3 regions of the Alteromonas pelagimontana genome follow, and region 1 is predicted to be linked to each of the others. Evidence: predicted binding sites of a transcription regulator. Region 1 holds the regulator's gene; each other region holds the start of a gene.

Region 1 (3,283 bases):
CGTGATAGCCGTTTGATTAAACAGCTGAATCAGTTTAATCATGGTCAAATGCAACCGGTACGTAAATACCTGGTTGCGCAAGCAAATACCCAATATCCCGCATTACAGCGTATTATCGGTGCTTACGATGCTGTGAAGTTAGACGGTTGTATTTTTACCAAACTTGATGAATGCTACAGTTTAGGAGAAATTTTGAGTGTTGCAGTAGAGTACCAATTACCCGTAAGTTACGTGACTGACGGCCAACAAGTACCGGAAGATATTAAGGTTGCTGATGCAAAATCTCTCGTATCTGCTGCGGCAAAGCTTTATAAAAAGTACGGTTTGAATCATACTAAAGACAATCACGTTGTCAATTCAGCACGAGCAGTATGATCGAAGATCAAGCGAGTAGCTTAAGAAAGATGAATCAATCACGATTAATCAAAGTTATTGCCGTCACCGGTGGTAAAGGTGGCGTCGGTAAAACCAACATTACGCTGAACACAGCTATTTCCATGGCCAAGCAAGGTAAAAGGGTCATGGTATTAGATGCTGATTTAGGGTTGGCGAATGTTGACGTTATGTTGGGTCTGCGGGTCGAGAAAAACCTGTCTCATGTACTGTCTGGTGAATGTACCCTGGATGAGGTGCTTGTTACCGGGCCCCACGGCATAAAAATTGCGCCAGCAACATCTGGCACCCAGTCTATGGCTGAGTTGTCGCCCACGGAACATGCCGGACTTATTCGCGCATTCAGCGAATTACGTTCGCCGATTGATGTTCTGATAGTCGATACCGCCGCCGGCATATCTGATATGGTGCTCAGTTTTTCAAAAGCGTCGCAGGATATTATGGTGGTTGTCTGCGACGAGCCAACGTCTTTAACCGATGCCTATGCGCTTATTAAAATTTTGAATCGTGAGCACGGCGTGTTTCGATTTAAAATCGTGGCGAATATGGTGCGGGATATTCGTGAAGGGCAGGAGCTTTTCAGTAAGCTTTCAAAAGTTACCGGCAGGTTCCTTGATGTAGCGCTGGAACTGGTGGCGACGGTTCCTTTCGATGAAAATATTCGCCGCGCTGTACGTAAGCAAACTGCTATTGTGGATGCCTTTCCCGGTTCTCCCGCTGCGGTGGCGATTTCTCAGCTAGCGACAAAAGCAATCAGCTGGCCTGTTCCCAGTCAGCCGGGTGGGCATCTGGAATTTTTCATTGAACAATTAGTGACTAGAAAAACCGCAGGAACTCTACGGTGAACAGTAAAGCAGCCGCCTACCGCCAGCAAAATGATAAATCGCAGCTTGTTGAGCAACATGCGCTGCTGGTGAAGCGTATTGCTCACCACCTGCTAGCGCGCTTACCTGCCAGTGTGCTTGTGGATGATCTCATTCAGGCGGGCATGATTGGCTTGTTGGAAGCGGCGAAAAACTTTGACGGCTCCAAAGGCGCAAGCTTTGAAACCTTTGCTGGCATTCGTATTCGCGGCGCAATGCTGGACGAAATACGCCGAGGCGATTGGACGCCCCGCTCAGTGCACAAAAACAGTCGTGCAATTACTCAGGCGATTACGCAGGTGGAAAGAGAAACCGGCAGAGATGCCCGGGACGCCGATATCGCCGCGAAGCTAAACGTAAATTTGGCTGATTATCATCAAATGCTCAATGAGGTGAACGCCGGTAAACTCGTTGGGATAGAAGATCTTGGTGTTTCTGAAGATGTCATTACGACAGAGCAGACGAAGGGAAGCGATTCGCCCTTAGAAGATTTAATGCAAGGAGCTTTTCAAAAAGCCCTCGCTCATGCTATTACTACACTACCGGAACGAGAAGCGATTGTGCTTTCCTTGTACTATGATGAAGAACTTAACCTGCGAGAGATAGGTGAAGTTCTAGACGTCAGCGAGTCAAGAGTTAGCCAGATACACAGCCAGGCCATGCTAAAACTCAAATCACGAATGCAGTCATGGCATGCTGATGAATAGCGCATACTAATATTTATAACAATTAATTATTCCTCACTGGAGGCCATTTTGGACAAAAATATGAAAATTCTCGTGGTAGACGACTTTTCTACTATGAGACGTATCATAAAAAACCTGCTCAAAGATCTGGGGTTTTCCAATATCCAGGAAGCGGACGATGGCAGTACTGCCTTACCCATGCTACAGCAAGGTGACTTTGATTTTGTTGTCACAGACTGGAATATGCCGGGTATGCAGGGCATCGATTTGCTGCGGGCGATTCGCAAAGATGACAGATTAAAACACCTGCCCGTGCTGATGGTTACTGCCGAAGCGAAAAAAGAACAGATCGTGGCGGCAGCGCAGGCGGGAGTGAACGGGTACGTGGTTAAGCCCTTTACCGCCGCTACTCTCAAGGAAAAGCTAGAAAAAATCTTCGAACGTTTAGGTTAATCCAGACGCTCTCAAGCAATTAAGAGGAAAACTGGATGTCGGCAAGTTCTCACGTCCCTATTACGCTCGAAGAAGCCAAACAGCTCGTAGTCTATTTGGAGCAGGGCGATAACGCCTCTGCAAACGCGATTCTAGAAGCCGCGTCAACTAAAGAATCTATCGAACTTTTTGCTGAAGTTGGCAAACTTACCCGCCAATTACATGACGCATTAAATAACTTTCAACTGGACGAACGCATTGTTGGTTTGGCAAATAACGATATTCCCGACGCACAGACACGTCTAACTTATGTCATTGAAGAGACGGAAAAAGCGGCCAACACCACAATGGACGCTGTTGAAGCGAGTATGCCGATAGCTGAAACGCTAACGCACCGCATCGATACGCTTATGCCAGAGTGGAAAAAGCTGATGAATCGGCAGATCGAACTGGGTGAATTCAAGACTCTGTGCACTGACATTGATGAATTGCTTTCGGATGCATCAACGGAATCAAACAAACTTACCGGTTTGCTTACGGAGGTGCTTATGGCGCAGGGTTATCAGGACTTGACTGGCCAGGTCATCAGACGGGTTATTGAACTGGTGAAAGAAGTTGAAGACAGTTTGGTCAATATGCTTACGATGTTCGGCGAACCTGAAATTGCAGCGATGAATAAACAAACGCAGAAGCCTAAAAAAGCCGTGAAGGTGAATAAGGTGGAGGCTGAAGGCCCAATAATCGATGCCGATAAACGTGATGATGTAGTTAAAGGCCAGGATGATGTGGATGACCTCCTGTCGAGCTTAGGTTTTTAGGGGAGCGGGCGCATGGCGTTTGATGTAGACGAAGATATATTACAAGACTTTTTGGTAGAAGCCGGAGAGATTCTTGAACAGCTTCAAGAGC
Region 2 (3,283 bases), 1.8 Mb from region 1:
CTGCTCGATACACTAAAAGCAACTAATCTTGCGGGAAAAGACGCCAACCTGTACTTGCAGTGTTTTGATTTTGCAGAAGTGAAGCGGCTACGGAACGAGCTAGGATTTAAAGGAAAACTGATACAACTTTTAGGCGAAAACAGCTGGGGCGAATCTGTCACCGACAATGATTGGTTAATGTCTGATGACGGCTTGTCCGAGCTAGCGACAGTAGCTGACGGTGTAGGCCCATGGTTAGGCCAGTTGCTGGATGCTCAAGCATTAAAAAAAGCTAAGATAGTGGTCCAGCCCTGGCTGGCAACAGCGCAAAAACAGGGTTTGCTCATTCACCCCTACACATTCCGGGTGGATGCCCTTCCCGCGGGATTGAGCGAAGAGCAGGTACTAAGTCTTCTTATTGAGCAACTTAAAGTAGACGGCGTTTTTACCGACCAGGTTCCGCCGATAAAACAATTCCTGATGCAGAACAAGTAATTGTTACGCATCAGGATTTAGATAAATGAACCACAACCCGCCGGTTAAGCGCTCGCGCATCGCTGTTGGAGTTCGGCGAAATATGGCGCTTTTCTCCATGCCCCGTCACTTCAATGCGTTCGGCGGGCACGCCTAAAGCTGTAAAATAGTCTTTTACCTGGCTTGCGCGACGAATCGATAACTGCTCATTGGTCCATCTGCCGCCATAGCTATCCGTATAGCCATCCAGCAGTACTAATTCAAGGTCGCTATCTTCTTTAAGATACTCACCAATCATTTCGAGTTGCTTTTGTGCGTAAGCGGTAAGTTCTGTACTGTTTTTTTCGTACGACAACACGGTGTAAGCAATATCGTCGAAACTGAACGGCAGTAAGTTGGAAACGCAAGAGATAAATTCACGATAGCGGGGAGTAAAATTGCTCGCGTTTAATGACACCGCAACCTTATCATAGCGGTTATACCAGTCCTGATAATAAATGGTTGGCCAGAAACCCTTTTCCAGTTCGCTTAACATGGTCCAAGCTGCATCTTCAGGAAGATCGCCATTATATTGCTTACGTATTGTCATATCAGCAATAGGTTTAGGGGCAACGCCTGGCATCCAGGAAGGAGGTACGGAATACACAGCGGCAACATCAAATTTCTTAGGCAGCAACTTCATATCCAGCTCAAATTCCATATTAAGCTGTTTTGATGCCATACTCGTAAATAATGCATCACCATAACCGGGCAAGGTGTGACTAAGCGTACATTGTAAGCGCGACGCTTCAACCATCTTCCAGTCAGAAGCATCAACTGCAGCTGCATATTGCCGCATAGCGGCGTGACTCACGGTAGCCACCGCTAACAGACTAAGTAATAACAAGCGCAACATTGTTCACATTCACCAGGATTTAAAAGCTTCTCGTTGTAGATATCGCCCGTATGCAGAAAAAGTTTAGCACAGAAATGTCTATAAATAAGATGATGTGATCACTATCATTAAATGTAGCTCAGCTTCAGGGTGGATACCTCGTCGCATTACTGAGATAATCCACGGCTATTATATCAGCACTGTGCGAACAGCAGTATGCTTTTTACGCAGTGCACAAGTTGCAATGGTGGTAAACCTTTTCTATGTCAGATAATAACGCTGCACTCGCTACACGCTTCAGGGGCTATTTTCCTGTCGTCATTGATGTCGAAACGGCCGGATTTAATGCTGCCACTGATGCACTATTAGAGATAGCGGCAGTGACTTTGAAAATGGACGAAAATGGCGATTTGGTCCCGGCGCAAACTTATCACGCTCACATAGAACCTTTTGAAGGCGCAAACCTGGAAGCTGCAGCATTAGAGTTCAATGGTATCAATCCACACTGCCTGCTACGTGGCGCCATTAATGAAGCAGAGGCGATGAAAGCCTTGTGTAAAACCGTACGTAAAGCGCAAAAGGCGGCTGACTGCCAGCGATCAGTGATCGTTGCCCATAACGCCAATTTTGATCTGAGTTTTGTAAACGCGGCTCTTGCCAGGAGCGATATCAAGCGTACACCTTTCCATCCTTTTGTCTCCTTTGATACCACTACCTTAGCCGGATTGGCAGTAGGCCAAACGGTGCTGGTAAAAGCTTGCCGCGCTGCCGGTATCGAGTTTGATCAAAAGGAGGCTCACAGTGCGTTATATGATGCTAATCGCACTGCTGAACTCTATTGCTATATTGTAAATCGGTATAAAGCGCTGGGGGGTTGGCCCTTGTCAACAGGGGGCGATAGCAGTGATACAAGCGATTCGCAGGAAGCGAAAACTTCTCGCGAGTAAGAGGTAGGAAGTTAGCGATTGTAGCTGTTTCTTTTTATAGTAAACAAACCTTCTAATCGCAGTGAGAGTAGTCCGTAAATGAAAAAAGCCGCTTTATTAAGCGGCTTTTTACTAAAAGAGGGATTAGAGAGAATCCGCTTCTTCTGACAAGTATTTTGCTACACCTTCAGGGCTAGCTGACATACCCGCTTTTCCTTCGGTCCAGCCGGCAGGACATACTTCACCATGCTCTTCATGGAAACTAAGCGCATCAACCATACGTAACATTTCATCAATATTACGGCCAAGAGGTAAATCGTTTACTACCTGATGGCGCACCAGGCCATCCGCGTCAATCAGGAAAGAACCACGAAACGCCACGCCAGCTTCTGGATGCTCAACATCATAAGCCTGACAAATCTCATGCTTGGTATCAGCTACCAGAGTATACTTGACAGGGCCAATGCCTCCTTGATTGACTGGCGTGTTTCTCCATGCATTATGAGAAAACTGGGAATCAATGGATACACCGATAACTTCCACGCCGCGCTTCTTAAACTCTTCATAACGTTTGTCAAAAGCAATCAATTCAGATGGGCAAACAAACGTAAAATCTAACGGATAAAAGAAAATGACGGCTTTCTTTCCCTTAATAGTATCGCTCAAGGTGAAAGTATCAACAATTTCACCGCTTCCTAATACAGCCGCTGCAGTAAAATCCGGGGCTGGACGTCCTACTAATACACTCATGATTCGCTCCTAGTTTTATGAATATTTATTATTCAGCAGCTCGTGGGCGAACTGCCTTTTATCTTAGCCTTATTAGCCGGAGATTATTATTGGTACACATCGGAAAATAACAACCGGATAAAGCGACTATATTGCTCCGACTTCTCCCGGGCGAAATTATTGAATATTGAATAAACAATAAATGAAAGGTTCTTAGCCGAACTTCTGGAGCATGGATGCTCCAGCAGAGCCATCAGGGATGATTTTACGGCGTTTCGGGTAAGAAACCTTTACATATTTT
Region 3 (3,283 bases), 310 kb from region 1:
TCATTGTCGTTTAGCACCACCACCATATCCGTATTAATATCACCGGCATGATTCATTGCTTCAAACGCCATTCCCGCAGTAAGTGCGCCGTCACCGATAACGGTTACCACTTTACGGCCTTTACCATCTTTCTCTGCAGCTACGGCCATGCCTAATCCAGCGCTGATAGTAGTAGAAGAATGTCCAACGGCAAAGGTATCGTACTCACTTTCCGCTGGCCATGGAAATGGATGAAGGCCGTCTTTTTGACGAATAGTAGACATTCTGCCTGCTCTGCCGGTGAGAATTTTATGCGGATAAGCCTGATGGCCTACATCCCATAGCAAACGGTCAAAGGGGGTGTTGTAGACATAATGCAGCGCCACCGTTAGCTCCACCGTGCCCAAACCCGAAGCAAAATGACCGCTACTTTGGCTTACACATGTCAATAGGTACTGACGAAGCTCATCAGCAAGGGCCTTAAGTTGTTCTTGCGGCAGCTTTCTCAAGCTCTCAGGTGTTTGTGCCAGCGCCAGCGTGGGGTAGTGCGTTAAATCTAAACTCATTATTCGTTGTTCTTATGTTTTTAAGTAACATATCAGCGTTAGTAATTCCGCTTAACCATCAAGTCGGTAAACGCTACTAAATATTCTGTATTGTAGGGCAAACTGTCGAGCGCTTGAAGCGCCCGTTCGTGAAGTTGCGCTAATTCCTTCTTGGCATTGTCCATTCCAAGCAAGGCCGGAAAAGTCATCTTTCCTTGGGCAATATCTGATCCAGTCGATTTACCCAGTTGCCCGGCATCACCTTCAACATCCAGAATGTCATCCTGAATTTGAAAGGCAAGACCAATTAAGCGAGCGAATTCTATAAATTGCGCTCTGTCTTTGATGCTCACTTCTGGACTCACCAATGTGATCATTTCCACACAAGAACACAACAATGCACCGGTCTTCAGTTGATGAAGCTCAGTTAGCCGTGACAACGACACGTTTTTGCCTGTGCTGTCCAGATCAATTGCCTGACCGCCGCACATTCCCAGATACCCCGCCGCTTTTGCCAGCAGCGATACCAGCCTCGCGCGTTGTGCGTGACCAAATTCAGACATGGGATGATCAGCTAATATGGTAAACGCCAATGTTTGCAATGCATCTCCAGCAAGAATTGCCGTGGCCTCATTGAAAGCAATATGACACGTAGGCTGACCGCGCCGCAGCTCATCATCATCCATCGCTGGCAGATCATCATGTACCAGTGAATAGGCATGAACACACTCAATGGCCATACTGATGGTAAGCTGGTCTGATGTAGGTACGTCCAGCGTATTACCTACCAAATTAACCAGCAAAGGGCGCATCCGTTTGCCGCCTACTAATAACGCATGTTGCATTGCGGCTTTCAACTGCGGAGCATGATCTGGCAGTATAGAGATGAGATGCAGAAGACTCTCATCTGTCTGGTTTTTCACCTGCTGACGAAGAGCATCGAAAATCATAAAATTAAACCTGTAAGGGAAGCGTTTGTCGCGCTTAGCCTTTGCGTGTCAAGGAAAGTGAGAAACGGTTAGACAAAAAACTTATTCTTCAGCCGTACTATTAAAATCTCGAAGTTTATTTTCGTCTTGTTCATTCAGCAAAATTTTAACTTTTTGTTCAGCTTGTTCAAGAGCTTGCTGGCTGAGTCGGGATAGTTTAATACCGCGTTCAAATTTTTCCAACGCCACGTTTAGCGGCAAGTCACCAGATTCCATCTCTGAAACGATGGCTTCCAGTTCGGTGAGGCTATCTTCAAAAGCAGGTGCAGTGGTTTTTTCAGTCACGGTTACTGACAATGCCTGGTTGGTTTCAATAGGCGCACATTAACCGAGGCCTTGCGCCGGGTCAAATGGTTTGTCCGCAAATGGTTTGTCCGGTGTTAATGGGAAGACGTGCGAATACAAAAGGATACGGAAATACTGCATCTATAAGGTGGTAATGAACTAAATAGGTTATAGAATTCTTCACCAATGCCGATAGAATAACGGGCAGAAGTTTGTTGTTGCTCTAAGCAGCTAATATAAAAGGCATTATGATAAGACCTTTATCAGATCTTCCGATTTGTTTTTGTATATTGAGGATTGACACGTGGATTTAGCAACCGTCATTGGCATGTTGGGTGGGATAGGCTTTATTATCATGGCCATGATTCTCGGCGGGGATCTCGGCATGTTTTTCGACGTTCCCTCGGTACTGATTGTTTTCGGTGGCTCTACGTTCGTCGTGTTGTCGCAGTTCACGCTGGGGCAGTTTTTCGGTGCTGGCAAAATTGCCGGAAAAGCCTTTATGTTTAAAATCGATCCGCCAGAACAGCTGATCGAGAAAATTGTGGAAATGGCAGATGCTGCTCGCAAAGGAGGATTTTTAGCGTTGGAAGAAGCTGAAATTGAAAATCCCTTTATGCAAAAAGGAGTGGATATGTTGGTGGACGGTCATGACATAGAGGTTGTGCGGGAAACGCTGGCAAAAGATATTTCCATGACCACAGAGCGTCACGCTTTCGGGGCTTCTATCTTTAAGGGGATGGCCGACGTCGCGCCAGCGATGGGCATGATCGGCACCTTGGTGGGATTGGTGGCAATGCTATCTAATATGGACGACCCAAAAGCCATTGGACCGGCAATGGCAGTGGCGTTGTTAACTACCCTGTATGGTGCTTTTTTAGCTAACGTGGTCTGTTTGCCAATTGCCTCCAAGCTGGCCAATCGAATGGAAGAAGAAAAGCTAAATCAAAAGCTTGTGCTAGACGGAATTGTAGGAATTGCCGATGGGCAGAATCCTCGCGTTATCGAAGGAATACTTAAAAACTATCTCGCGGCGGGTAAGCGCGGCGTAGAAGAGGAATAACGGTCCCATGGCTCATCAAGAAGAGTGTCCTAAGTGTCCGCCACCAGGTCTGCCTGCGTGGATGGCAACATTTGCCGATCTTATGTCGCTGTTAATGTGCTTTTTTGTATTGTTACTTTCATTTTCAGAAATGGATGTCCTCAAGTTCAAACAAATTGCCGGCTCCATGAAATTTGCTTTTGGTGTGCAAAACAAGATAGAAGTTAAAGATATACCGAAAGGGACCAGTGTTATTGCTATGGAATTTCGGCCAGGGCGTCCCGATCCTTCGCCTATCGAAACTATTCAGCAGCAGACGATTGAAATGACACAGCCCACACTGGAGTTTCAGGCTGGCGATGAAGAATCTGCGGGTGGGCGTCAAAAGCAGCATGGGGAAGAACGAGGAGGACAAGCTCAACAAACTGCGACTGAACAGAGTT

What was found. The regulator FliA, encoded in region 1, starts transcription of late flagellar genes. The targets are predictions, from matches to a motif close to CTAAAGNTNNNNNNNNNNNNGCCGATA.
Region 2: a site for FliA is predicted at 1,389-1,415, ahead of CA267_RS03435 (flagellar protein MotY). Genes of this name have one in related genera too.
Region 3: a site for FliA is predicted at 1,967-1,993, ahead of pomA (flagellar motor protein PomA). Genes of this name have one in related genera too.

What each region holds. Positions count from the first base shown of each region.
Region 1 covers NZ_CP052766.1:3,276,893-3,280,175, forward strand. The annotation lists gene flhF (flagellar biosynthesis protein FlhF) at 1-375, shown strand, start outside; gene CA267_RS14420 (MinD/ParA family protein) at 372-1,238, shown strand; gene CA267_RS14425 (RNA polymerase sigma factor FliA) at 1,235-1,963, shown strand; gene cheY (chemotaxis response regulator CheY) at 2,012-2,395, shown strand; gene CA267_RS14435 (protein phosphatase CheZ) at 2,431-3,192, shown strand; gene CA267_RS14440 (chemotaxis protein CheA) at 3,205-3,283, shown strand, end outside.
Region 2 covers NZ_CP052766.1:730,739-734,021, forward strand. The annotation lists gene glpQ (glycerophosphodiester phosphodiesterase) at 1-474, shown strand, start outside; gene CA267_RS03435 (flagellar protein MotY) at 485-1,348, opposite strand; gene rnt (ribonuclease T) at 1,591-2,274, shown strand; gene CA267_RS03445 (peroxiredoxin) at 2,398-3,003, opposite strand.
Region 3 covers NZ_CP052766.1:3,591,299-3,594,581, forward strand. The annotation lists gene dxs (1-deoxy-D-xylulose-5-phosphate synthase) at 1-545, opposite strand, end outside; gene CA267_RS15835 (farnesyl diphosphate synthase) at 584-1,474, opposite strand; gene xseB (exodeoxyribonuclease VII small subunit) at 1,556-1,798, opposite strand; gene pomA (flagellar motor protein PomA) at 2,103-2,861, shown strand; gene CA267_RS15850 (flagellar motor protein MotB) at 2,869-3,283, shown strand, end outside.